DNA from 3 places in the Methylomonas sp. MK1 genome. Region 3 is predicted to be linked to each of the others. Evidence: riboswitches for the same ligand, from Rfam matches in the RefSeq annotation. Region 3 holds a riboswitch; each other region holds the start of a gene.
What was found. A riboswitch is a leader RNA that binds a small molecule or an ion and turns the genes downstream of it on or off. The one in region 3 is predicted to bind cyclic di-GMP.
Positions count from the first base shown of each region.

Region 1: linked by a shared signal. The riboswitch ahead of G006_RS0111395 (hypothetical protein) and the one ahead of G006_RS0106185 (hypothetical protein) in region 3 are both predicted to bind cyclic di-GMP.
Region 2: linked by a shared signal. The riboswitch ahead of G006_RS29120 (hypothetical protein) and the one ahead of G006_RS0106185 (hypothetical protein) in region 3 are both predicted to bind cyclic di-GMP.

Region 1 is NZ_AQOV01000001.1:2,409,461-2,417,536, reverse strand. Features, by position in the region: gene G006_RS0111415 (glycoside hydrolase family 17 protein) at 1-1,078, opposite strand, end outside; gene G006_RS0111410 (sigma-70 family RNA polymerase sigma factor) at 1,413-1,931, shown strand; gene G006_RS25470 (FecR family protein) at 2,078-3,103, shown strand; gene G006_RS0111400 (TonB-dependent siderophore receptor) at 3,341-5,872, shown strand; cyclic di-GMP riboswitch class I at 5,951-6,029, shown strand; gene G006_RS0111395 (hypothetical protein) at 6,102-6,890, shown strand; gene G006_RS0111390 (hypothetical protein) at 7,044-7,877, shown strand; gene G006_RS0111385 (hypothetical protein) at 7,874-8,076, shown strand, end outside.
Region 2 is NZ_AQOV01000001.1:2,153,407-2,161,482, forward strand. Features, by position in the region: gene G006_RS0110110 (hypothetical protein) at 1-59, shown strand, start outside; gene G006_RS28315 (hypothetical protein) at 123-404, shown strand; gene G006_RS25395 (tetratricopeptide repeat protein) at 493-1,191, opposite strand; gene G006_RS27740 (hypothetical protein) at 1,649-1,972, opposite strand; tRNA gene G006_RS0110130 (tRNA-Lys) at 2,337-2,412, opposite strand; gene G006_RS0110135 (response regulator transcription factor) at 2,515-3,063, opposite strand; gene G006_RS0110140 (ATP-binding protein) at 3,041-4,414, opposite strand; gene G006_RS0110145 (hypothetical protein) at 4,704-4,979, opposite strand; cyclic di-GMP riboswitch class I at 5,357-5,441, shown strand; gene G006_RS29120 (hypothetical protein) at 5,541-6,653, shown strand; gene G006_RS0110160 (hypothetical protein) at 6,753-7,523, shown strand; gene G006_RS29125 (tetratricopeptide repeat-containing sulfotransferase family protein) at 7,722-8,076, opposite strand, start outside.
Region 3 is NZ_AQOV01000001.1:1,344,954-1,353,029, reverse strand. Features, by position in the region: gene gspE (type II secretion system ATPase GspE) at 1-166, shown strand, start outside; gene gspF (type II secretion system inner membrane protein GspF) at 173-1,384, shown strand; gene gspG (type II secretion system major pseudopilin GspG) at 1,481-1,912, shown strand; gene gspH (type II secretion system minor pseudopilin GspH) at 1,897-2,439, shown strand; gene gspI (type II secretion system minor pseudopilin GspI) at 2,436-2,810, shown strand; gene gspJ (type II secretion system minor pseudopilin GspJ) at 2,803-3,381, shown strand; gene gspK (type II secretion system minor pseudopilin GspK) at 3,378-4,313, shown strand; gene gspL (type II secretion system protein GspL) at 4,306-5,499, shown strand; gene gspM (type II secretion system protein GspM) at 5,480-5,995, shown strand; cyclic di-GMP riboswitch class I at 6,715-6,793, shown strand; gene G006_RS0106185 (hypothetical protein) at 6,833-7,624, shown strand; gene G006_RS0106180 (hypothetical protein) at 7,725-8,076, shown strand, end outside.

The DNA of each region.
Region 1 (8,076 bases), 1.1 Mb from region 3:
CGCCAAACACTTGGGCCAAGGCTAAAAACACCAATAGGCGCGGCAGCGACAGCTTTGATAATTTCTTGAAGTAGACCGCAACCAGCAACAGCCACAGGCCGGTCGCCCAGGCAAAATGCAGCAACCAGTCAGGGTTTTCGTAAACCGGGCCGGTCAACGGAAATACCGGTTCGCGGTCGATAGTCAACAAGCCCCAATTCGCGCCGACCACGCCTTCGTTATGACTTTTCCAGGGCTGGTTAAAGGCTTCGACGATGTTGTAGTCCAAGCCGTGCCGGTTCACGACTTCGATCAGGCTGCGTATGAAGCGGGTTTCGTTAACGACGCTGGGAATGGCTCGGCCGCGTTGGCGGCCGGCGGCGGGCCAGCCGGACTCGCCGATCAGAATCGGTTTGTTCAGGCCCATGCTATGTGCTTTGTCTTCGATCTGCTGGACGATTTTCTCGACATGGCCTGCGGCATCTTCAATAGCCACCGGCTCGTCTTCCCAGTAGGGCAGAATGTGTACGGTGATGAAATCCACTTCCTGCATCAGTTGCGGGTATTTCAGATAAATCGACCAGACATCGGCATACGATACCGGCTGTTTCACCGCCTGTTTGACCTGGCGGATATAACCGATCAGCGTGTCTACATCCATGTCTTTGCGCAGCAGGACTTCGTTGCCGACCAGCACCCGTTTCACCACATCCGGATTGGCGTTCACCGCTTCGATCAGCGCGGCGATTTCCTTTTTATTACTGGCATGGCCGTCGCCCAGCCAGCCGCCTTGAATCATCTCCACGCCGTGTTTGCGCGCAAATTCGGGAGTAGGCTGCATACCGCCGAGAATCGAGTAGGTACGGATGGTATGGGTTTTATCCGCAATCAAGCCCACGTCCGCGTCGATATGTTCCGGCAGCGGAAATTTTTCGTCTATCGGGCTAAAACCGTCCCGGTAAGGCGCAAACGACAAGCTGCGCAATTTACCCGAAGGTACATCGACCCCGGCGTCTTGCGGGCGATTCAGGCTCCAGGCGATAGCGCCGTGAACGACAACGATGAAAACCAGGCAGAACAAAAGATGGGTGGGGCGCATTACAGGAGATGGTTAAGCTGAGTGAATAAAAACGTGGGTTTGCGGGGATTATACAGGCTTGGCGCGCGCTAAAAATCAAAGTCGGTGAGGCAGACGGCGATTCTCGATAAAACTATGTTATCTGCCGGCCATTTCGCGGGTTATTTGCCGCATTCCCGGATTGCAAGCAAGCAAGGTTCAAAGCCAGGCTGCATGTATGGTGGGGCCTGCCAAGCAGCATTTGTCGTTGGTTCAATTATTGCAAACGCTCTGACGCAAGGCTGCGCTGCGACATTTTGGTGGGGTATCAGCCAGTCGCTGTTTTTGAATAAAGCTTTGGATATTTTCGATACGCATGAGTGCACAGCCATTGACCGATATTTCCGCGTTCTGGACCGAGTCCTTGGCCGATGAGTTATTGCGTTTTTTGACCGGACGCTTGAAATGCCCGGACATTGCCGCTGAATTAACTCATGACACGTATCTGGGGTTACGGCAGATTGCCGAGAAAAGTCAGCCGGATAATGCCCGAGCCATGGCGTTTCGGATCGCGATCAATCTTGCCATTGACCATCAGCGCAAAACCATAGTCAGGGACCGTTACGGCGCTGACGAAGATTTCGATGCGCTGGCTGAAACTATTCCCGGTAACGCCGTGCCACCGGAACAGGTGTTGATCAGTCAACAACGTTTGGCCGCATTGCAACAGGCGCTGGACGAGTTGCCGCAAGCCTGCCGTAGTGTGTTTTTACTACATGGGGTCGATGGCCTGACCTATACGCAAATTGCCGAACGCTTGGGGATTTCCAAATCCCAGGTCAATAAGTTACTGGCCAAAGCCATGGCGCATTGCGCCCGGCAACTGGCCGATTGAACAAAACGCCCGCATTATTTTTCCGCAACCTGCTTCACACCGATGCCGTTAACGCCTGCCGCTTGTTTGCAAAGCCCGTCTTGCTATGATCGCTTTCGTGCCTGGCACGTCTTTATCAATAATACCCCTGCTTAATTGGAGCTCGCATGCCCGCGCCGTCCGACAAATCCGCTCATACAAGTCTGCAAGATCAGGCCATCGCCTGGCTGGTTTGTCTGCGCGACGACAGTTTGAGCGATGCGGAACTCGAAGCGTTCGCCGATTGGCTGAGCCGCGACACCTTGCATGCCGAAGCGTTTACCGAGGCGGAGAATTTGTTCAGAGATATGGTGCTGGCCGGCAACCAGTCCAGACAGGCCGAGGCCCAACAACCAGCGTCTCGGCAAATCGCCCCGGTGACATTCCGCGCCGCTAAAATCAAGCCAGCCAAACCCCAATCGCGCCGGCCCTGGTTTACTGCCGGGCTTGCCTTTGCTGCGATGTGGCTGCTGGCGATTGGTCTGATCATGCCGCAGCAAGCGCGCTTATTTAGCGATTATTTATGCGACTACCGCACGCAAACCGGCGAAATTCGCCAGATTCAGCTCAGCGACGGCAGCCGTTTGCTGATGAACACCAATAGCGCGGTTTCGGTAGCGTTCACCGCCGCGGCCAGGCGTATCGTTTTGCACCACGGCCAAGTGCAGTTTACGGTGGCAAAGGATAGTCGGCGGTCTTTCGAAGTGGTGGTCGACGACTTGACGGTACGCGCGTTGGGTACCGTGTTTGAAGTGTATAAAACCGCAGAGGATCATACCGAGGTGACTGTCCAGGAGCATGCTGTAGCGGTCAGCAGTGCGGGTCTCGACAGTGACGTTACCGTCGCCCAGGGGCAGGGCTTGGTCTATCAACCCGGATTGCCGTTACCGCATCCGCGGGCCGTGGGTGCGGAACAGTACGCTTGGCAGCAACATCGGCTGGTGATCAACGATAGGCCTTTAGCCGAATTGATCAGCGAGTTGGAGCGTTATCGCTTCGGACGGATATTTCTGGCCGATGCAGCCCTTAAAAATCTACGGGTGACCGGAGTGTTTTCTCTGGATACGCCCGATGAGGCGCTGTCCTCGGTGCGCATAGCGCTGGGTTTGCAAGAAACCCGTATCGGTCCCTGGTGGGTGTTATTGCGTCGCTGAGTTTTTGGCGCGGAAACCCTGCGTGCATATTTCGTCAACCCAGCCCTTGAACATCGTCGCTCCCGCACAGACGGGAACGACGATGCGGCTTTAATTTGGAGTCGAAAGCTCGAGCGCATAAGCTCAAACCGTCCGCTTCGACTCCCTCATTTCGAAAATAGTTAAATTTTTGTGATCGATTTTTGTGCTGAAACGACTTCTATGTTGAGAAACATTTTTTTTCGGACAGGACGGATCTTGAAAGCACGGATTAACGATTTTCGCTACCAGCTTGCAGTCGGCGTATGGCATCGGCCAGCCGTATATCTTTGCTATGCGCTGAACGGCAACCGTGTCGGCGTCGATACCTGGGTGTTGATTGGGCTGGTGGCGGCCGGCGGACAATTGAGCAGCAGCCAGGCGGTTGCCGCGGAAGTTATCCGTCACTTCAACATCAGCGGTCAGTCCTTAAATAACGCGTTGATTCAATTTGCCGCGCAAGCAGAGTTGGAATTGATTTTTTCAGCGGACATGTTGCGTGAGCTCGCCAGTCCCGAGCTGCGCGGTGACATGTCGGCGGAGCAGGCATTAACACACTTGTTGCATGGCAGCGGCTTTACCTACCGTTTTATCGATGCCGATACGGTGACTTTGGAACGCAGCCTGACGGCAACGGAGTCATCTAACCTGCCGCCCGTTACCCTGGATGCCATGACTGTCGTGGGCTTGAAAACAAGGGAGGCCGGTGCGGAAATCCTCACCGAGCCGATGCTTGACGAGGCGCGGACCTATGCCGTCAGGCATATTGCCAGCGCTACCGGAACGGACACGCCAATCAAGCAAATCCCGCAGTCGGTGCATGCGCTTAACCGCCCTTTGTTAGACGACCAGCAAACGATCAACGTCAGCGAATCCTTAGTCAATGTCAGCGGCATAGTGGCGCGCAATGAGCTCTACAGTCCGGTTATCGAGGGTACATTGATTCGCGGTTTTCGTTCCGAACAACTGATGGACGGCTTTACCCAGTACTACAACCCCGGCGACCGGGAAAGCACCATTAATATCGAGAGAATCGAGGTGCTGAAGGGGTCTAATGCCTTGCTCTACAGCGGCGGTTCGGGTTCGCCGGTGGGCGGGGTGGTGAATCTGCTTTCCAAATTGCCGCAGGCCAAAGCCTTCGGCGAAGTGGGTTTTAGAATCGGCAGTCACAGCTTTTATCAGCCGTTTTTCGATGTCAATCAACCGCTAAACGCCAATATTCTGTTGCGCATGACTGGCGAGTACACCAACGCCAGACATAACATCGACATGATCGAAACTCAGCGTTTCAACATCAATCCGGCGCTGACGCTGACCGATAACGACAAAACCCGTTTAACGCTCCAAGCCAAACTGTCGCGCTGGCAGCAACCGGAGTATCAGGGCTTACCCGCCACCGGCAGCATTGCCGGCGATTTTGCTACCCGGCCCGACCTGTTCTTGGGGCCGGCCAATCTGCCCGATAGTCATTCGAATGCCGATGCGGTGTGGGCCTCGTTGGAAAGGAGCATCAATCGGAGCTGGCGCTTAAACCTGAAGGCGCGCTATGCGCACTCGGAATTCGACGAGAAAATTCAGACCCTGTTCGGCAGCGATGGCCTCATCGCGGACCGGCCCTTGCTACCGGCATCGAGCTGGGCATTGGTCAATGCCGAATTGTTTCAACAACAGCAAGAGCGCAGCGTGCTGGGCAATTTGCAGGGTAATTTCAAGCTGGGTCCGAGCGAAAACAATCTGTTGCTGGGCGCGGATTACAGTCGCTTGTGCGATGCAGGCTTTATCGAGGGCGATTTTGGCCCCTTGGGTTTGGGTGTCGGTACGGTCGATCTGCGGGCGCCGATATTTGACACCCCTTATGCTGTGCCGGGGCCGGGCCTGGAAAATCAGTTCATCGAAAACATCACTTACGGCGCTTACCTCCAGTGGCAAAGCACTCTGTACCGGCGTTTGCATTGGCTGTCCGGTGTCAGGCTGGGCAAGGTTGGCATCGATTTTAATAATGCCCAAACCGGGGTACACGCTAAAACCGATACGCTGAAATGGCTGCCGCGACTCGGTGGTGTGATCGATCTGAGCGACGAGGTTTCCTGGTTTATTTCCTACAGCGAAGGCATGCGCGGCCAACCCTTTGTGAATTTCGTCGATACGCCGGCGCCGGAATTGTCGAGTCATCTGGAAACCGGCCTGAAATTCAATTTTTCACATCAATTCAGCGGCCAGCTGGCGCTGTATCAAATCGAGCGCAGCCAGGTCGCGGTCACCGACAGCAGCGATTTTCAGCGGCGTTCGGTCGCCGCCGGCCAGCAACGCTCGCGTGGTGTTGAAATGGATTTGCTCTGGCAACCGGTCGAGGGCTTCAGCGTGCTGGCGAACTATGCGCATACCGACGCCCGGTTCATGGACGACGAAGCCGGGGTGGCTGCCGGCACTCGCTTAGCCCAAGTCCCGGAGGATGCCGGGCGGCTCTGGGCGCATTACCGTTTTCAGCAGGATGCGCTGCAAGGCTTTAGCTTGGGTTTCGGCGTTTATGCCCGTGCCGGGGCGTATTTGTCCGACGACAACCGCTTCAAAACCGCCGGCTACCACAGCTTCGACGCGGCGTTAGCTTACGAAACCGGGAGTTTCAAATGGGCGGCTACCGTCAAGAATCTCAGCGATGAGGATTATTTTCAGCCCTACGGCTATTTCGAGGGCCGGGTGGCGCCGGCACCCGGCCGCGCGGGATTCCTGAGTCTTTCGATCAAGTATTGATGCCGTCGTTATCTATTTGCCACAGGAGTTTTTCAGGAGCACCTCACTCAGGGATTTAGAGTGATGTCGTAAGGACCGCGACAAACATGCCACATCCGCCGCGAGACGGAGCCGGAAAGCCACGGGTCTTGGAGATTAAGACAGCCGGGTTACCTGCAAGTTAAATGCCCTAAATTCGGGTTGGCGATTTGCAGATTAACTTTAACCGTAATTTATTAAGGAATAAAAAATGACAATCTTGCACTACAACCGCACTCAACTGGCAAGCGCCGGCCTGTTAGCCTTCAGCGCATTGACCGCCGTTTTAGCGCCTGCAACAGCGAGCGCTGCACAAGTTAGCGGCGATGCCACCATCACCATCAACAATGCCGCTTTTGCGGCGGCATCTGTCAATGTCGGCAGCGGGTATCCGAATGGCTGGATTGTCGCGAAACATTGGGGCGCCAGCGATAATTTACTCGGCATTACCGGCGCAACCAACGGCGGAACGGCGCTATCGGCAACCGCTAGCACAGCGATGTCGTTTGCGGTTAACAGCAACACCACGACCAACAGCTATCCGGCTGCCGGCCCCTATGGCCGTACCGAACAAGCCACAACGATGGACGCCGGCAACACCTCGATCGGTCAAATCGGTCTGAGCGGCGCCTGGTTGTTGACCAGCCAAGGCGGCAGCGGCATTTTGACGCCCTACGACTTTAGCCTGGTAAAAACCGGGAGCACCTGGAATATAAAAACCTTCGATACCGGTTTCGGTTACCAAAATTTCTTGAAGCTGACCAACGTCGCCGAGTCGTTGAACAGCAATGGCGAATTACTACTGAGCGGCGATTTGCAATGGACCGGGTTGTGGGCCGGTTTGGTTGGTGCCAATACCAATGCCGTGGTCGGTACTTTTAGTCTGGCTCCCAGTACTGCGCCATCGGCGGTACCGGTACCGGCGGCGGTCTGGATGTTCGGCAGCGGTCTGCTGGGCTTGCTGGGTGCAAGTCGCAAAAAAGCCTCTGTCGCGGCTTAACTCGAAAGTGGGCTTGGGGCGGTCGCCAAGATTCGCTCCGGGCCTTAGCTTATTGAAATAAATCCTTCTTCTTGCCAGCATGCCGTGCACTGCGGCTGTTTGCGTATTCAGGCAGGGAGAGGGCTTATTCTGACTATCCGCTGTAGGGCTTTTATGAAGATCAACAAAAACCACGGCTATCCCGTTTTGGCCGTGCTGGCTATCGGCATGGGGATGGTATCTCCAAGCGCCGATGCCGCGATATTGAATGCGCCATCCGGCGGCACTTTTACGATGAACCTGGACCGCAATGCGCTGGCGCCTTACGCCGGGGGTTATTACTTGTCGACGTTTTGGAGTACTGCAACGTCCAATGCCGATAATCCGGCCAATACCGGCGACCATTTGCTTAGCCAACTCAACAACACCGAGATTTCCGGACTTAATCAGGTGTTCGAGTTGACGGCTATCGGTAACGATCCTAGTCCGCAAGCCAGTCAGCGTCATGTCAAAGCGACGTCAGCCGAGTTTGCCATCGATACCGGCACTCTGGCCGGTATGGCCGGGGCGCAAGTCGGTATGAGCGGCGTGCAGGGGTTTTATGCGCCCAACTGGCCACCCGGCGGGGCCGGCTTGGTCAACGGCGATTTTTCGCTGCTATACGATGCCGGCCGGCAAACTTTGGGCCGCACCGGCTGGTACCTAGCCAATAACATTTATTTCACGATGGCGGTGTACGACTTAAACAACCTAAGCCTGAGCTTTACCAACGCCGAAAACTGGCAGTTTAGCGGCGATTTACTGATGTCGCCGGAAAACGCCGGCATGTTGCAAGGCGTGCAACTGGTCGATGTCGGCAGTTTCTGTTTGGGCACGGGTGCCTATGCCGGTTGCGGTCAGGTATCGGCGGTGCCGCTGCCCGCTGCGGTCTGGTTATTCGGTAGCGGCTTTTTGGGCTTTATCGGCATAGGCCGTAGGCCATATCTTTCAAGGAGTGTGACATTATGAAAATCAATAATCATCGATCATCCGGCATGCTGTTGGCCGCGAAACTATTAAATTCCCTGGATTCGCCATTCCCGTGCAGGTTGGAATCCACTACAGTCGCTCAACCGCCGTCTGCACCGGAACGACGCTATTTAGGAGCCGGGTTACTACTGGCGGTTTGCGGTATTTTAATGTCCGGCCATGTCCACGCCGCGACAGT
Region 2 (8,076 bases), 810 kb from region 3:
GCTCGGTTATTGGTCAACAGTTTAGAACAACAAGAACAAGACTGAAAATGATGGATTGATAGACTTATTCTCTCTTGATTGTTAGCTAACATCCATAATTTACTAAACAGAAGGGGGTAAATATGAAATTAGGTATAAAAAATCTTTTATTTATAAGTGTCAATGCTATAAGCATGGTAACTATATTGCCCACAGCTAAAGCAGACTGTTTAGCTGCACAGCAAGTTTGTGAAGATGCCAGAAAAAAAGCAGCGGAATGCCTGGATAGAACAAAGATTGCTTGCGGACCTATTCTTGAACAAAAGATTTCTGCATGTAATCAGGCTGATTTTACTTGCGAAAAAGAGCGTTCTATTAGCAGACCTTGTCCTTCTGGACAAACCTGTGCAGGTTCAGCACGATAGATTTTAAAAAAAATGATTTACTGTTGTGACACTATTTCTACTAGTAGTGTCACAATTTTCAGCACTACTTCTACACATTTAAAAATGGCTATTCTTTCAACCAATGCTCTGTAAGGTTCTGCGCATTACGTAATTGCTCAGGGGTCATAACACCTGCAACTGCATCTCTAGCCCCCGGGGCATCTTTATTACCATTTGATGCTGCTAAATTAAACCACATGTATGCAATTTCAACATTATATTTTCCATAACTATATTGAGAATACATGCGTCCTAGATTATATTGAGAAAGTGCAGAACCTTTCTTGGCTGCTTTCAAATACCAATCTTCGGCTTTTGCGTAATCCTGGACAACTCCTTTGCCCCTCTCATACATGTAAGCAATATTATTATATGCTGCTATAACACCATCATTGGCGGCTTTACTAATTAATAAAAATGCTTTCGCATTGTCTTGAGTAACACCATGCCCATTCATATACATAACCCCTAATGCATTGTTTGCATCAGAGTAACCGTTATTAGCGGCCTTATTAAACCAATCAATGGCGACTTTATAGTCTTTACGCACACCTTTCCCTTCAGAATATAAAACACCAAGTTTGTATTGTGCTTGCGAAACCCCGCTGTTGGCAGCTAATATGAACTCGTTAATGGCTTTATTAAAGTCTCCATCGGCTTCAGCCTTTAATCCATCTACTAAATCAGCTTTGGATTGATGATTTAGTCCGATAACAATCATAATGATTAGGCAAAAGACTTTATATTTTTCATTTTTCATACTCATAAGTAGCGGCCTTTATAATAAATCACATGATTTGAATAAATATAAAACAAAATAGTTTAAAAGCTACTGCATTATCTCAAGGCCACTTTGAGATCAATCCAGATTTAGGAAGCTCTCAGGCCATTTTTTTGATGCACTTGAACTCGTTGCGAAACACACACCTATTGCTAGAGATCGGCTTGACTGTGGCGAGAAACATCGGTCATTCGGTCATCTATTCGTCAAAACAATTCAATGATAAAGTCGTCTGTGGTCATGGGCGAGACTCCGGCGAAAAAGCATTTTTGGTCAAATACTTATCGCTCTATATTCTACCCATGACCACCATAAATCAACTAGCGACAAAGGTTAATATTTTTAGTATTCTAAATTTGATTGGCTGCTTTCCGTCAGTATTGAGTCATCGATAAAATTAGTATAACTGACTCTTGTGGGTCGTCAGCTGCTGGTCGATGCATCACGCTTCGAACTCGACATCGAAATATGAGTGACTTGACTCATCTCCATATATCAAAGACAAACAAGAAATTTCTGGCATATCACATGCCTTTGCCGAATACGCATCAAGTATTGGCAAGACATGTCGGACTGATCTGGGGCTGATATAAACGAAATAGCAATCATCATCCGCCCAACAGCCAAACATCGCCATACCTTCAGGCCCATTTCTGGCAATATAGGCGGCATGAAATGCTCCCTGAAGGACGTGCAATTCGCCAGATTCATATTCTTGACGGGAAAGAGTGATTCGGTGCCAGCTCCAGCTCATTGATGTTGTCATACCATGCTCGCTTTCCAATGGAAGCTTATGTGGAAAGTCAGTGTAGGCCTGTTACTGGCTAATGCCAAACTTAGGAAGGGCTTTACGATCTTCCAAGAAGGGGAAGCGATTTGCAACTGAGCGTCGAACAATGGCAATAGCAAGCTGAGCTAAGTGATTGTCACCGATGATAGCAATCGGTGACTTAATTGTATTGGTTTGAATGAAAGCTGCTATCGGCTGAAATGGTGATTCAGCATGGCGACAAAGTTGGCGTAGGCCGCAGTGACAATCAAGTCACGCAAAAATCACGCAAGCCGAATTTCAGGCACAAAAAAACCAGCTCTGATTTCTCAGTAACTGGTTGATTTGCTTATCGAATTGATGGTGGGTCGTGTGCGATTCGAACGCACGACCATCGCATTAAAAGTGCGGTGCTCTACCGGCTGAGCTAACGACCCCCTGAATGAGCCGCCCATTATACTCAGAAATATTAGCTTTGCAACGACTAATTGTAATAAATACAAAAACAATGCTTTCCCTTCCTAAATAATGCCGGTCCTTTACTCTTTTACCGGCCTTTTTTCCAGCTTTCTTTGCAAGGTTCTTCTGTGCATATTTAATGCTCTGGCGGCGGCTGAGATGTTACCGTCGTGCTGCATCAGCACTTTTTGCAAGTGCTCCCACTCCAAGCGCTTTACCGATAGCGGATTGTCACTGATAGCTACCGACGCATCGCCTTCGTTTTTGTATAAGGCACTAACAATCTCATCGGCATTCGCCGGCTTGGTCAGATAATGGATAGCACCTAATTTTATAGCCTCTACAGCTGTGGCTATACTGGCAAAGCCGGTCAACATGACGATTTGGGTATTGTCATCCAAGGAAATCAATTTTTTGACCATTTCCAGACCGGAGTCAAAACCGATTCGTAAGTCGATTACCGCATATTCGGGCTCGGTTTGTTCCGCCAGTTTCATTGCCGTATCGACATCATTGGCGACAGTCACTTGAAAATTGCGCTTTTCCAACGCCGGCTTCAGCACCGAACAAAAGGTGACGTCATCATCGACCAGCAGTAAATTGGGCTTATCCGTAGGTAATTCGTTCATGCGTACTCTCCTTAGCTAATAGCGGCAAACTGATTTCGACGCAGGCGCCGCCCGACTCTAAATTACTGAACTGTATTTTACCGCCGAGCCGCTTGATAGTGGTATAAGTCAAAAACAAGCCAACCCCCATGCCTTGCTTATTGCTCTTGACCGGTTGATGCCCGGCAAACTCGATAAATTCAGCGGGCAAACCTGGACCGAAATCCCTGATTTTCAAATTTAGTGTTTCCTCGTCCCATTCCACATGAAACTCGATGCCCGCGTCGACCGGCGATGCCTCTGCTGCGTTATTTAGAATATTGATGATGGAGTGTGTCACAGTACGCTCCGCAATCACCCGCGCGTCCATATCCACATCCGGCGATATAAATAGTTTAAGCCGGGTAGCGGCTTTATGCGTGCGCCACTGCCCCAACACTTCATCGATGTACTCGCTCACCAGCATCACCTTGCCGGATTCCGCCCGCATCTCGCCGGCGGAGGCCGACATCACCGACAAGGCCTGCTTACAGCGATCAATCTGCTGCTGAACTATCACCAGCTTCTGATGCATATCCGGGTAACGATGCTCCGACAACTCTTCCGCCATCTCATGCGTCAAAATGGCAATCGTCCCCAACGGTGTGCCCATATCGTGCGCGGCACTAGCCGCCAAGGTGCCCAGGGATACAACTCGTTCGTCGCGTAGCGCACTCTCGCGGGCATCCGCTAAATTTCGCTCACGTTCTTTCAAGGTTTTGGACAGTTCGACTACGAAAAAAGCCACCAAGCCGGCGCTAAACACAAAACCAAACCACATACCAAATACATGCAGATTGAAATACCGCCTGTCGTTCATCAAATGCATTTGCAGACTCATTTCCGGCGTCATCTCCGCCATTGCCGGATGCGCCATATGCGGCTCCACGGCCGGCAAGGGTACGTTGTAGGCAATCAGCACGGTATAGACGCAGGACGTAATGATTACCATATTCCAGGCATAAGCCTGCGGTAGCATGATAGCGGTAACAATTAATGGTAAAAGAAACACCCAAATAATCGGGTTTGACGCGCCGCCAGTGAGATAAAGCAAATAGGCCAGCGCCAACACATCCATGCATATTTGCGAAAAAATCTCGTGCTCGGTTACTTCTTCCGGCGTTCTCAGTCGCAGCCAGGTGTATAGATTGAGTATGGAAATCGCAAAAATCGCCAGCCACAACTGATTTTGCGGCAAATTGATACCCAAACCGTTCACCGCGATAAATACCGCTACCGTGACGGCAAACAGCATCAAATTTCTAAGAATGTATAACCAACGCAGGTTTTCGCGAATGGAGATTTCGGCTTTGGGCAGAATGTGTGAAAGCATAGAAACAACACTAAATTGAAGAAAGCACCGCAGCGATATACTACCGCCGCTCGCTTAATAAGGTGGAAAGCCAACCAAACTTGGATGGCGGCCACCTGAGTATTCACAATCGATTTTTGGTAGCAAAACCTTAACCCCGTTTGCTCACCCGATATAAACCCCTACGCGCCTTGGCAAATACGGAATTAAGCTAGCCGCTTAAAAGATCGAAAGAGAATCTACGAGCTAATCTTTCTGGAGCAAACACAAAGGTCTGACGAATCATGCCCCTAAAAAATAGTGCGGCATATCACGCACCGGCCAAACGCCAGCCGCCGTTTTTATCCACCCATCTCATGCTCAGCCAATACCAGAACGTCATGGGCAGCATCATCGCAAACCATTCCCAATCGTCGATTAAAAATAATTTGGCAACCCAGCCGTTGCCATCGAAATAGAGTGGCCAAGGCACACAGTACAGAGTAAAAACAATACTACTCCAGATCAACAGTAATGCGCCTTTGCGGGTTTCTATACTGGACAGTGCCAGAAACACCCACAACGGGGTTTTATCGGTTTTTTGCATACATCTCTCCACTGAAAAATCTCGTGCCAACCCAATTAGCGGCGCAACAACCTAACAATAAACGACTAGAAAATAAAGAAATTCCTTATCAAATCCACCAAAACAAGCTTCAGCGCCAACCCCGGAATATTCCCCAATAATTGAACTGTGTTATATGAAGCAAGCGTCTGAGCTATTTCGCTGAGTTTCGCTCGCCGCTCACTCACGCCATCCCAGGCAAAATAAGCAGTAATGCAATGAAATTTATATATTTTATTAAGTTGGCCCACTATTCGCTTCAACTAGTGTACTTGCTTCGTGGTTTGCTTTAAAAAAAGCGGTTAGTAGGTCTCTATCCCTGCCATGTCTGCCGCTGGCGTAATTAGCAAATCTCTGAAAGCAAGAATTGCCACACCCGTCGTGAGGCGGGGCCGGAAAATCACGGTTCTTATAAAACGATTTAAAGAAGGCCGGATTGCCCCCATGCGCGCCATGGGCGAGGACAAAATTTGGCTCGATGCAATTGGTCAAGTTTTGTCAGTTTCGCTGTTACCTTTAATTCCAATAACAAAGAGGACGATCATGATCTTTCATAAAACGGCTATAGCAGCTATTTTGACAGCTGGCCTAGCGGGCGTTTCAGGCCAAGCGTTTGCACATTCTTACTACAATCTGACCGGCGCGGGTACAGTAGCCTCGGGTAACTCAGCAATCGGCTTCGGCATCGCCAACAGCATCAACGGCACCGACGGTGTTTCCGCCAACTCTAACGGCACCAATAGAATCGCGAACGGTACCAACGTTTATACAGTGGGCGACTTAAGCGCGAACACCTTGATCCCTGGCACAGGTACAGCGGCTGAGACAGCCACAGAAGTAGCAGGTAACCTACCTTATATGTGGTACTCCGGTCAGCACACAACCGCTACCGGTTTCACCAAGCGCGAATTGCATACCGGCTCAAGCGCTACAGACAACACTGGCGCCTTGACAGCAAACCTCATTAGCTCAAACCCTAGCTTCGGCACCAACACTATCGGTAGCTTGTGGAAAGCTTACTCGGACAAAAACGGCGGCACCAACGCCGCTACCTGGGGCACCATCATGGCTGATTTGCCCGCTGATGGCGACCATCCTTACTTGGCGGTAGCAGGCAATTCGGCATCAACCGGCCTGGGACTGGATTACGGTTTGATTCATATTAGCTGCGGCGCAAACACAGCAAGCGCTAACTGCGCCAGCGCCGGCAATATCAAAACCACCATTACCGTGAAAAACGACGCCGATTACAGCCAATTTAACGGTTTATTGGATGTTGCCCTGTATCGCAATGTAGACAGCAGCTCCACATCTGACCGTAACGCGGCTGCCACAATCGGCGAAACCGGCCTGCAAGGCTCAAGCTTGGGCGAAGCTATCTGGACGGCCAGCATGAGCAGTACTTCCGACACCTTGTTCTACTCGTTTGTGTTCGACCAAGCCGAATGGAATGCAACCGGCACACCCGGGCTGCACACCAATGGCTTTTATACCTTGGTGGTCGGCGCACACGGTGGCGGCGCACTCGATGGCGTAACCTACGACGTATTGGTAACTACTTCGGCCGTGCCTGTTCCAGGCGCAGTCTGGCTGTTCGGCAGCGCCATGGCCGGCTTGATCGGTTTCGGTCGCCGCAAACAACCACTAGCGGCTTAATTGCCAAGCGGGATTGCCGCCAGACAACGGCAATCCCCTCACCAAGCATTGTTTAACGAAAGGCTTCCTCTCATTTATTTCATTCGATAGAGATCCAAAATGACTGCAAACTCACCATTAAAAAAACTAGCATTAGCGGGCGCCATGGGCGCGTTGATGTCAGTCAGCGGCTTGGCTAGCGCTCACGTAACCTACAATTTGGCCGCCGGCGATACCTTCCCACCGGACGGTTCCGCCACGGGCCCATGGTCTGATGGCGATCCAGGCTATATTGGCAATTTGCCCGCCACCTGGGTCGCGATGATCCACAACGACGGCGGCGTAGCGAACTCGCAAACCGCCAGCGGCCACGGCATAGGCATGGGCGCCAAAGCTTATAAAGATGGCGCGACAAACTGGGGGCATACCGCCGATTACGGTTTGTTTGAATTGCATGCCGACGCGGAAGTGACCATCACCGTATCGTCGGACGGCTCCAATCTGCGTCCGGCTTTTGGTTTGTGGAGCGGCTGGGATACCGCGGGCAGCAGCAGTCGCCATCAAAGCTACCTGAACAACGGCGCACTAAATCCAATGGCTGCCAGCCCACTGGGCACAACGCTGGCTTTGGTTGACGCAAGCGCCTGGACCTTCGCGGCCACTCAAGGCACCACCGCTACCGCGACGCTGACCCGCTTCCTGACCGCCGGTAATTACACGCTGATTTTGGGCGGTTACGACGGCACGGTAGGCGGGGCCAATCTGGCCTATACAGCCACAATCTCCGCTGCTGCGTCACCCGTACCCGTACCGGGCGCGGTTTGGCTGTTCGGTAGCGCGATGGCGGGCTTAGTAGGTTTCGGCAAACGCAAAACGGCAGAAAACGTCTGACGCGTTTCTATGTAACTTAAGACTGATTTTAACCCGATGTCCTTGAATACCCGTGTTATTGAGGGCCGGGTTAATCAGTAAAAAATCAGTTCGGTTTCGGTCAAGGATGACCGGGGGCACGGAAGCTCCATTTTTACATCCGCTCGATCCAAGTCCGCTTGGCCCAAAAGCTTAATCTACCCTTCCCATTCGCTTCATTCATGCGTAACCGAACGCATCGATATACGGCGCCAAGATCGGCAAAACCGGTTCGTAAAAACTTTCATAGTGCTGCCAACGTGCAACCGAGCGCGAATAAATCGGTTGAGAAACAGCAGCAAAACTCGGCGTGGCAATGTAACGGCCTTTAGCCTTTTCATGAAACGCGCTCACTTCGGCCACCCATTCCAAATCCAATAACGCAAACACCCGGCGAAAACTGTTTTCGAAATCGTTGACGGTATCCTCGTAACGCAATTCCATATAACGCGGCTGAATCATCGGCTTCATGTAAAGCCACAGCGCCATCACGGCCGCATATTGCTTGGCCACACCTTCCCAGCTCAGCAAATTG
Region 3 (8,076 bases):
GCTGGATAGCACGATGCAACAGCTGATCCATGATGGCGCCGGCGACCTTGAGCTGGAACGCCATGCCCGACTTACCTCACGCAGTATTCAACAAAGCGCGCTGGAAAAAGTGCTGAACGGCGACACCAGCATCGACGAAGCTATCCGTATTACCTTAAAGGATTAACTGGGTATGGCGGTCTTCGAATATCAAGCGCTGAACGGCAAGGGCAAATCGGTTAAAGGTACGCTTGAGAGCGACACGATCAAAACCGCGCGCCAACAATTGAAGGCCAATGATTTAACGCTGCTGGATATTCAGGAAGTTCATAAAAAAGAACGCAGCGGCCAGTCGCCGCTATTGGCGCAAAGCATCGGCATGCGCGCGCTGGCGCATATCACCCGGCAGTTGGCCGCTCTGCTGAAGTCCGGCTTGGCGATAGATGAAGCGCTAGGCATCATTGCCCGGCAACTGGAATCGGCGCGGGCTAGGCGGATATTGCTGGCGATCAGAAGCCGAATTCTGGAAGGGCAAAGTCTGGCCGTGGCTTGCCAGGCCTTTCCCAGTACCTTTCCACCTTTGTACCGCGCCACTGTTGAAGCGGGTGAATCCTCGGGCAAGCTGGATCAGGTGCTGGAAAAACTGGCCGATTATCTAAGCGACAAAGGCCAGCTGCATCGCAAGTTACAAATGGCGATGATTTATCCGGTGTTGTTGTCGTCGGTGTCCGTATTGGTGGTCATCGGCCTGTTGGCGTATGTGGTGCCGGAAATCACCGGCGTGTTCGACAAAATGGGCCACGAGCTGCCGGCTATTACCCAGGCCTTAATTAGTTGTAGCGATTTTTTGCAGAGCAATGGCTTGCTGTTGCTGGTCATCGCGGTGGGCTTGTCTGTGGCGGCGAAGCTGATTTTGCGCCGGGAGCGGCCGCGCATGCTGTTTCACCGTTGGCTATTGACCATGCCGATTACCGCCCGCTTTTCCAAGGGCTTAAACACTGCCCGCTTTACCCGTACGTTGGCGATTTTGACCAATAGCGGCGTCGAGCTGCTGGAAGCCTTAAAAATCTCCAGTCAGGTGTTGTCCAACAACGCCATGCAGCAGGCGGTGGCTCATACCGCTATCCGCGTGCGGGAAGGGCAGAGTTTGAACAAGGCGCTGGAAGCCAGCGGTTTCTTTCCGCCGGTAACTATTCACTTGGTTGCCAGCGGCGAAGCCAGTGGGCAATTGCCGCGCATGCTGGAAAGTGCTGCCGACGATCAGGAGCGCGATATTCAGGCGCTGACCGAATTGACCATGGGTTTATTCGAGCCGGCCTTGATTTTGTTCATGGGGCTGGTGGTGCTGACCATCGTGCTGGCGATTCTGTTGCCGATATTTGAAATGAACCAGCTGATTAGATAGGTGTTTTGTCATACGCCTGTCACGTTGTCTTTCTAATCTTCTCCCAGTTGTCCCGCATACCGGGGTGTGCTTTAACCAATACGAATTTAGACCGCTATGAGCAATAAAAAACAGCAAGGCTTTACTCTGATCGAAGTGATGATCGTTGTGGTGATTTTGGGCATTTTGGCGTCCATCGTCGTGCCGAAAATCATGGGCAGACCGGACGAAGCCCGTGCCACTCGCACCTTGCAAGACATCAGAGCCATCAGCGCCGCGCTGGATCTGTATCGCCTGGATAACTTCAGCTATCCGACCACCGATCAAGGCCTGGAAGCCTTGGTACACAAGCCGGCCAATCTGCCGCAAGGCGCGCATTGGAAGCAGGGCGGTTATCTGGATCAACTGCCGGCCGACGCCTGGGGCAAACCGTATTTTTACATGCAGCCCGGCGCGCACGGCGAGTTTGATTTGTATTCCTTCGGTGCTGACGGCGTGGAAGGCGGCAGCGAAGCCGGCGCGGACATCACTAATTGGGCGCAAAAATAAGTCAGCTTGAGGGCTTGAAGGTTCGCGGCTTTACGCTTATCGAGCTATTGATTGCGATGGTCCTGATCGGCGTGATGAGCAGCATGGCGATGCTGGCGATGGGCAATGCCGATCACAGCAAGCAGCAACAATTGGAAGTTGAGCGGCTGGCAAAATTGCTTGAGCTGGCTGAGCAGGAAGCGATGATACGCGGTGACAGCATCGGTCTGGAATTGGTCGGTCAAGGGTATAGGTTTCTGTCGCCGACCCAAGGCAAGTGGCAGCCGGAGACTGGCGATGCGCTATTCAGACAACGGGATTTGCCAGCCGGTATGACCTTGGCGTTGACCCTGGACGAAAAGCCGGTGTACCTGACTATGCACTTTGGCAGCAAGGTGCATCCCGAGCCGCAGATTGTATTTACGCCGGACGGGGCCGCGGATGCGTTCCAAATTGCGTTGGATTTAGCAAAAAGCGATCTCCGGTTTTGGCTGAGTAATAGGGCGGACGAGGGCTTAGCGGTTTCCAGCGTCGCCATCAAGCCATGAAACATGCGGGCAACGGCGGCTTCACGCTGTTGGAAGTGCTGATAGCTTTGGCTCTGTTAGCCATCCTGATGGCCGGCTTGATCAAAATTACCGCCGATAACACCAAGAATCTTTGGTATCTGGAAAACAAAACGATAGCCGCGACGATAGCCGCCAATCATGCGGTGCAATTGCGCCTGGCTAGCGAAAAACCGGAAAACCAGGATGGCTGGGACACGATGGCCGGCCGGCGTTGGTATTGGCAGGCCAAGCGCGGTGTAACGCCGAGTATCGGCGGCACGGTCTGGGATTATCGGATAGAAGTGTTTTTGGAAGGCGACAAGTCGCCTTATGCCGGATTGCTTAGTTATGTTCCGACCGGCCATGAATAATAGCGCCAGTCGCGGCTTTACCTTGCTGGAAATCCTGATCGCGATGGCCGTGTTCGCGATCATGGCGGCCATGGCCTACGCCGGCTTGAGCGCGGTGTTGGATGCCAGAGCGGGCACGGAAAAACGCTCGGACAGCGTCGCCGCGTTGCAGCAAACCCTGTATTTGCTGAACGAAGATTTAGCCCAGGCTTTGCCGCGCTCGATTCGGGACGAATTCGGCAGCGAACAGCCGGCGTTTTCCGGCGGTAATGGCGAAGACTTGCTGACCTTGACGCGTAGCGTGCCGGAATGGTCGGCGTTGGCGATGCGCAGCCAATTGCAACGTATCAGTTATCGTCTGGAAAAAGGCAGCTTGTATCGGCAAGTTTGGACAGTGTTGGATCGTACTCAGCAGACGCAATTTCGCCGGAAAAAATTGCTGAACGTCGCGGCGCTTGATTTGCGGTTTTACGGCAGCGACTGGACTACGCATTGGCCGGCCGGTGGTACCGGCTTACCCAAAGCGGTGGAGGCTAATTTTAACTTGGCCGGCTTAGGTGTCATTCAGCGGCTGTTTCTGGTGCGGGAATGAGGTCGCTACATCAGGCGCAATGCGGGATCGCGTTGATCACCGTCATGTTGATACTGGCTATCGCTACCGTTGCCGTGGTGTCGATGTCCAGCGCGCGGCAGTTGGATATTCGCCGCACCGAAAATCAGCTGCGTAGCGCGCAAGCCTGGGAATACGTGTACGGCTTGGAAAGTTGGGCCATCGGCCGGTTGGCTGCCGACACCACGCCCGGTAATGGTTACGGTTTGGCTGAAGAATGGTCTATACCGTTGGCAAGGACAAACGTCGTCGGCGGCACGATGCAAGCACAGATTGAGGATTTGCAGGGCCGGATTAATCTGAACAACCTATTGGTGGAGGGCAAAATTTCCAAGGACGATATCAAGCGCCTGGAACGCTTGCTGGCCATTCTAAAACTGAAAACCGAGCTGGCGCAGGCGATAACCGATTGGGTTGATGCGGATATGGATGTCAGCTATCCGCACGGCGCGGAAGACGAAACCTACACCCGCCAAAAGCCGGCTTACCGCGCCGCTAACCGGCAATTTGCCGATGTCAGCGAGTTGCTGTTGGTACAAGGCATGACGCGCGAGACCTATCTGAAATTGCTGCCTTATGTCTACGCGGTGGAGGGTTACGCGCCGCTGAATGTCAATACCGCCAGCGCTACGGTGTTGCGTTGCTTGGCGGACGACATCAGCGCCGATCAGGCGGAATCCATATTCAGAGCCCGAGGCAAGCCTTTTGCAAAAGTCGCCGAATTTTTAAAGGATGAAACGGTTGCCGACGCCGGCATCGGTAAATATGGCTTGGGTGTCAGTTCGCAAAACTTTTTATTACAAGGGCAAATCGATATGGGCAAAACCCATTTGCAGTTTGAGTCGCAATTGCAGCGCGATAGTGGTGGCGCGCAAGTGGTGAAGCGCCAGCGCCAGGGCTTGGCGCATGGCTGAAAAACTGCTGGTCAGAGTAGGTGCCGAATCTGCCGATAAACTGGAATGGTTGAATCTTGCCGAGCCTGATAGCCAGCCGGCATCAGGCACGATGGCCGAGTTGGCAGCGGCTGCGCAGGGTAAGTCTGTACTGCTGTTATTGCCGGCCGCTTCGGTGCTATTGCTGGAAATCGAGCTGGCAGTTAAAACCACCGCGCAACTGAAAAAAGCCTTGCCGTTTGCGTTGGAAGACCTACTGGCCGAGGACGTGGAAAATTATCATCTGGTTTGGTTAAAGCAGGACCGGGATAAACTCGCCGTGGCGGCGATTACGCACGACACATTAGCGGCGCGGCTTACTCCGTTTCGCGAAGCCGGTTTAGAGCTGGCAGCTGCGTATCCGGAAACCTTATGCCTGCCGTATCAGCCTGGACAAACGACTTTGTTGCTCGAAGAAAGCAACGCAATTTTGCGCAGCGCTGCCTATTTGGGCGGCGGCGTGGATGCGCAATTTCTGCCGCAACTGCTGGAAAAAGCCTGTGCCGAAGGTGCCGATTTCCAGACTTTACTGATATGCAAACACAGCGAAGACACCCAGCTGCCGGATGGTTTGGCAAATAACGGTTTGGAAACAGTCATAGCCAAGCCTTTGCAATTCATGGCGAGCTCAGTCGAGTCATTGCCAGCCGAGCTGAATTTGTTGAGCGGTGCGTATGCCGTCAGTCATCGTCCAAAAGGCCGCTGGCAACAGTGGCTGCCGGCGGCCATCATTTTGGCTGCGGCCTTGGCGGTGCAGAGCTACGCTTTACTACATACCTATTGGCAACAACAAGCCGAACTAAGCGAGTTGGAAGCGAAAAGCCAAGAGCTGTTCAAACAAACTTTTCCCGATGTGAAACGCATCGTCAATGTCAAAGCTCAGGCCGAGCAACAGCTGGCGCAGCTCAGAAAACAACAGGCTTTTGCCGGTAGCGGCTTCATGCGCTTGATCTACCGTTCCGGATTGGTGTTGAAAGAAGCGCCGGCCGTACACTTGAAAAAGCTCAATTTCCTGAACGGCGGTTTGCAGTTACATCTGCTTGCCGACGACATCGGCCAACTGGAGCAATTCAAACAGCAGCTGCAAAGCAGTATGCAGGTGAAAATTCAATCCGCCGACAGCGGCGCAAACGGCGTGGAGGCGCAACTTGAGATTCGCGAAAAATGATTTAGCGCAGCGTTTTGCCGAATTAACGCCCAGAGAGCGAGTACTGGCGCTGGGTGGTGTGCTGGTCGTGCTGATGTATGGCGCATACCTGCTGTTTTACCAACCAATTGCTGAACAAAGCCGCTTGCTGACCCTAAAAATCCAGGCGCAACAGCAAATCTATACCTACTTACAACAAGTCGGTAACGAAGCGGCGGCTTTGCGGCAACAGGCTACGGTTGATGCACCGGCATTGGATGGCGCTAATCAATCGCCGCTGGCGGTAGTCGATTTCAGCAGCCAGCAGCTGGACATAAAGCCGGCGATCAAACACCTGTCGCCGGAAGGCGAGGACAAAGTCAGCGTCTGGCTGGAGCATCTGGCCTTCGACCAACTGATGTCCTGGTTGACAATTTTGGAAACCAAACACCGTTTGCAAGTGCTGCAAATCGATGTTGAAAAACCGGCCGATGCTGATGGCATCGTCAATGCCAAGGTCTTACTGGGTGTTGTTTAGTCTGCTCAGGTATCGTCGCTCCCGCGCAGGCGGGAGCCCAGTTGCCGCAGCTGATTTGCTGCGCGGTCCCAAGGCGTCCAGTTTACCGTGAATGCCGAGACCAGAATTCTTTGATAGCTTCAAACTTGCCATCCATGGCACTGGATGCCCGCTCTTGTGCCCTGTGGGTATCCCGGCGGGCATGACGGACTTCTTGGGTTTAGCTGAAGTAGCTCAATAGTCAGGATACGCCTTGCCGTCCACAGCTCACGACAATTCATACCTGGACCACGTCCCACTGCTATTAAGTTAAGAGCGGATGGTTCTATCTCCCCTCATCCCAACCTTCTCCCGGAGGGAGAAGGGGCTTCTTCCTTCGCTCAATGGCAGTGAGGCAATGCCCGCAAAAAGAATCTTAAATTTCATAGCTACCGCCCGCGCCCGATCATCCGCTGAATTTTCGTGTTAGCGGCCGGCTTTGTAATACAGATGTATTACATGTCACGTGAATTTAACAATGCTGTAACCGAAAAGCCGCTATTGCTCTGGAATAATCCGCGTCAAGTTGAAGGGTCGAGGATCGGCAGTTCAGCAAGGATTCAGGAGCAACTAGGGAACACGGACGGCACGGACAAGGAGCGGCTAAGGAAGAGGATAGGGAGGAGGCTAAGGGGGAAATGGTAGCGGGGGCAACAAAGCGGCGCTGTCAGGATGTTAGATGGCGTCGAGTACGATCTAAAGCGTGTAAAAGCCAAACTCGTTGTGAAGCGGGGACGGAAAGTCACAGGTCTTGCAGGTCAAGACGGCTGGGCTGTCACCTTATGTCATTAATCGAAATTTAAACATGAGGTTTTAAAAATGAAATTGTCTAAAAAATTGTTGGCAGTTGCAGTATTGGCGGCGGCCGCTTCAGGCGCCGCGGAAGCGCGTATCCAAGCTATCGGTGATGCAACAGCAGACGGTAGCGAGTTTTTGTTCAACCTGGTTGACTACACAGCGAAAACTTCATTTACACTGGATTTGGGTATCACTGTTGAGCAATTTCTGGCTAACCCTAGCCAATCATTGTCTTTCTCACTGAGCGACAACAACTTTCAATCATTCGCTGCTGCTTACACTGCCGGCAACGATGTTGCTTGGGGAGTTTCTGGTGGTCATGGGATCCTGGCTGACCTGACTGACCTGCCTAAATTTGGTTTCTACACAACGTCAGTAGTTCCTTCTCCTGCCGTCATCGATAGCAATGCAGGCGACATTGGTAATACTATGAGTAAATGGAACGTTATGGTTGGTTCTGTTCAAACTCAAGATGCCAATTCTAACAATCTGAGCACCTTCAGAACTGTTGGCCAACAAGGTTATACAGCTGTTTACGGTAACGATTTCCAAACTGCTTTGCCATTTGCGGCCCAAGGTCAGTTAGGCAATGCTTTGGCGTTCGTTCATGAAAAAGTCAATGCCGACGATTTCGATACTGGAGAATTGGAAACTTTCCCAGGTACATGGAATTTTTCATTTAGCGGTAACGTGGGTTCTTTGACCTATACCGCTGCACCCGCTGCTGTGCCACTGCCTGCCGCAGTTTGGATGTTCGGCGCCGGTTTGATGGGCGTACTGCGCGCAACTCGTCGTAAATCATTGGCGGTTTAATCCCGCAAACGTCTTGAGCCGGCCGGATTCTGCTTTGCTGGTTCCCCCTTCATGAACGGGTCGGCTCAAACTTTAAATTCAATCAATTGAGAGATATACAATGAAAAATCAATTATTGTCTGCTGCTATCGCAGTGGCTTCTCTGGCAGGTTTCTCGCAAGGTGCATCCGCACATGCGCCAAGCGTCACGCCGGATATCGAAATCTTTATGTCCGGCGCTAGCGCGCAAGACAAAGCCCTGGCGGCATTGTTTGTTAATTTGTGCGACGCCGGTACTTTGGATGTATTTAAAGACAACGGTACAGCGGGTTCCGAAGGTAAAAACCATAGTGCTTATTTCTGCACACTGAACTCTACTAACGTACCCGGCCTGACCGTCAACGGTGCTGCCGCAACCACGGCTAAAGTATTGTTCCACAAACGTTCTGCCGGCGGTTCTGCGCAAGGTGTTA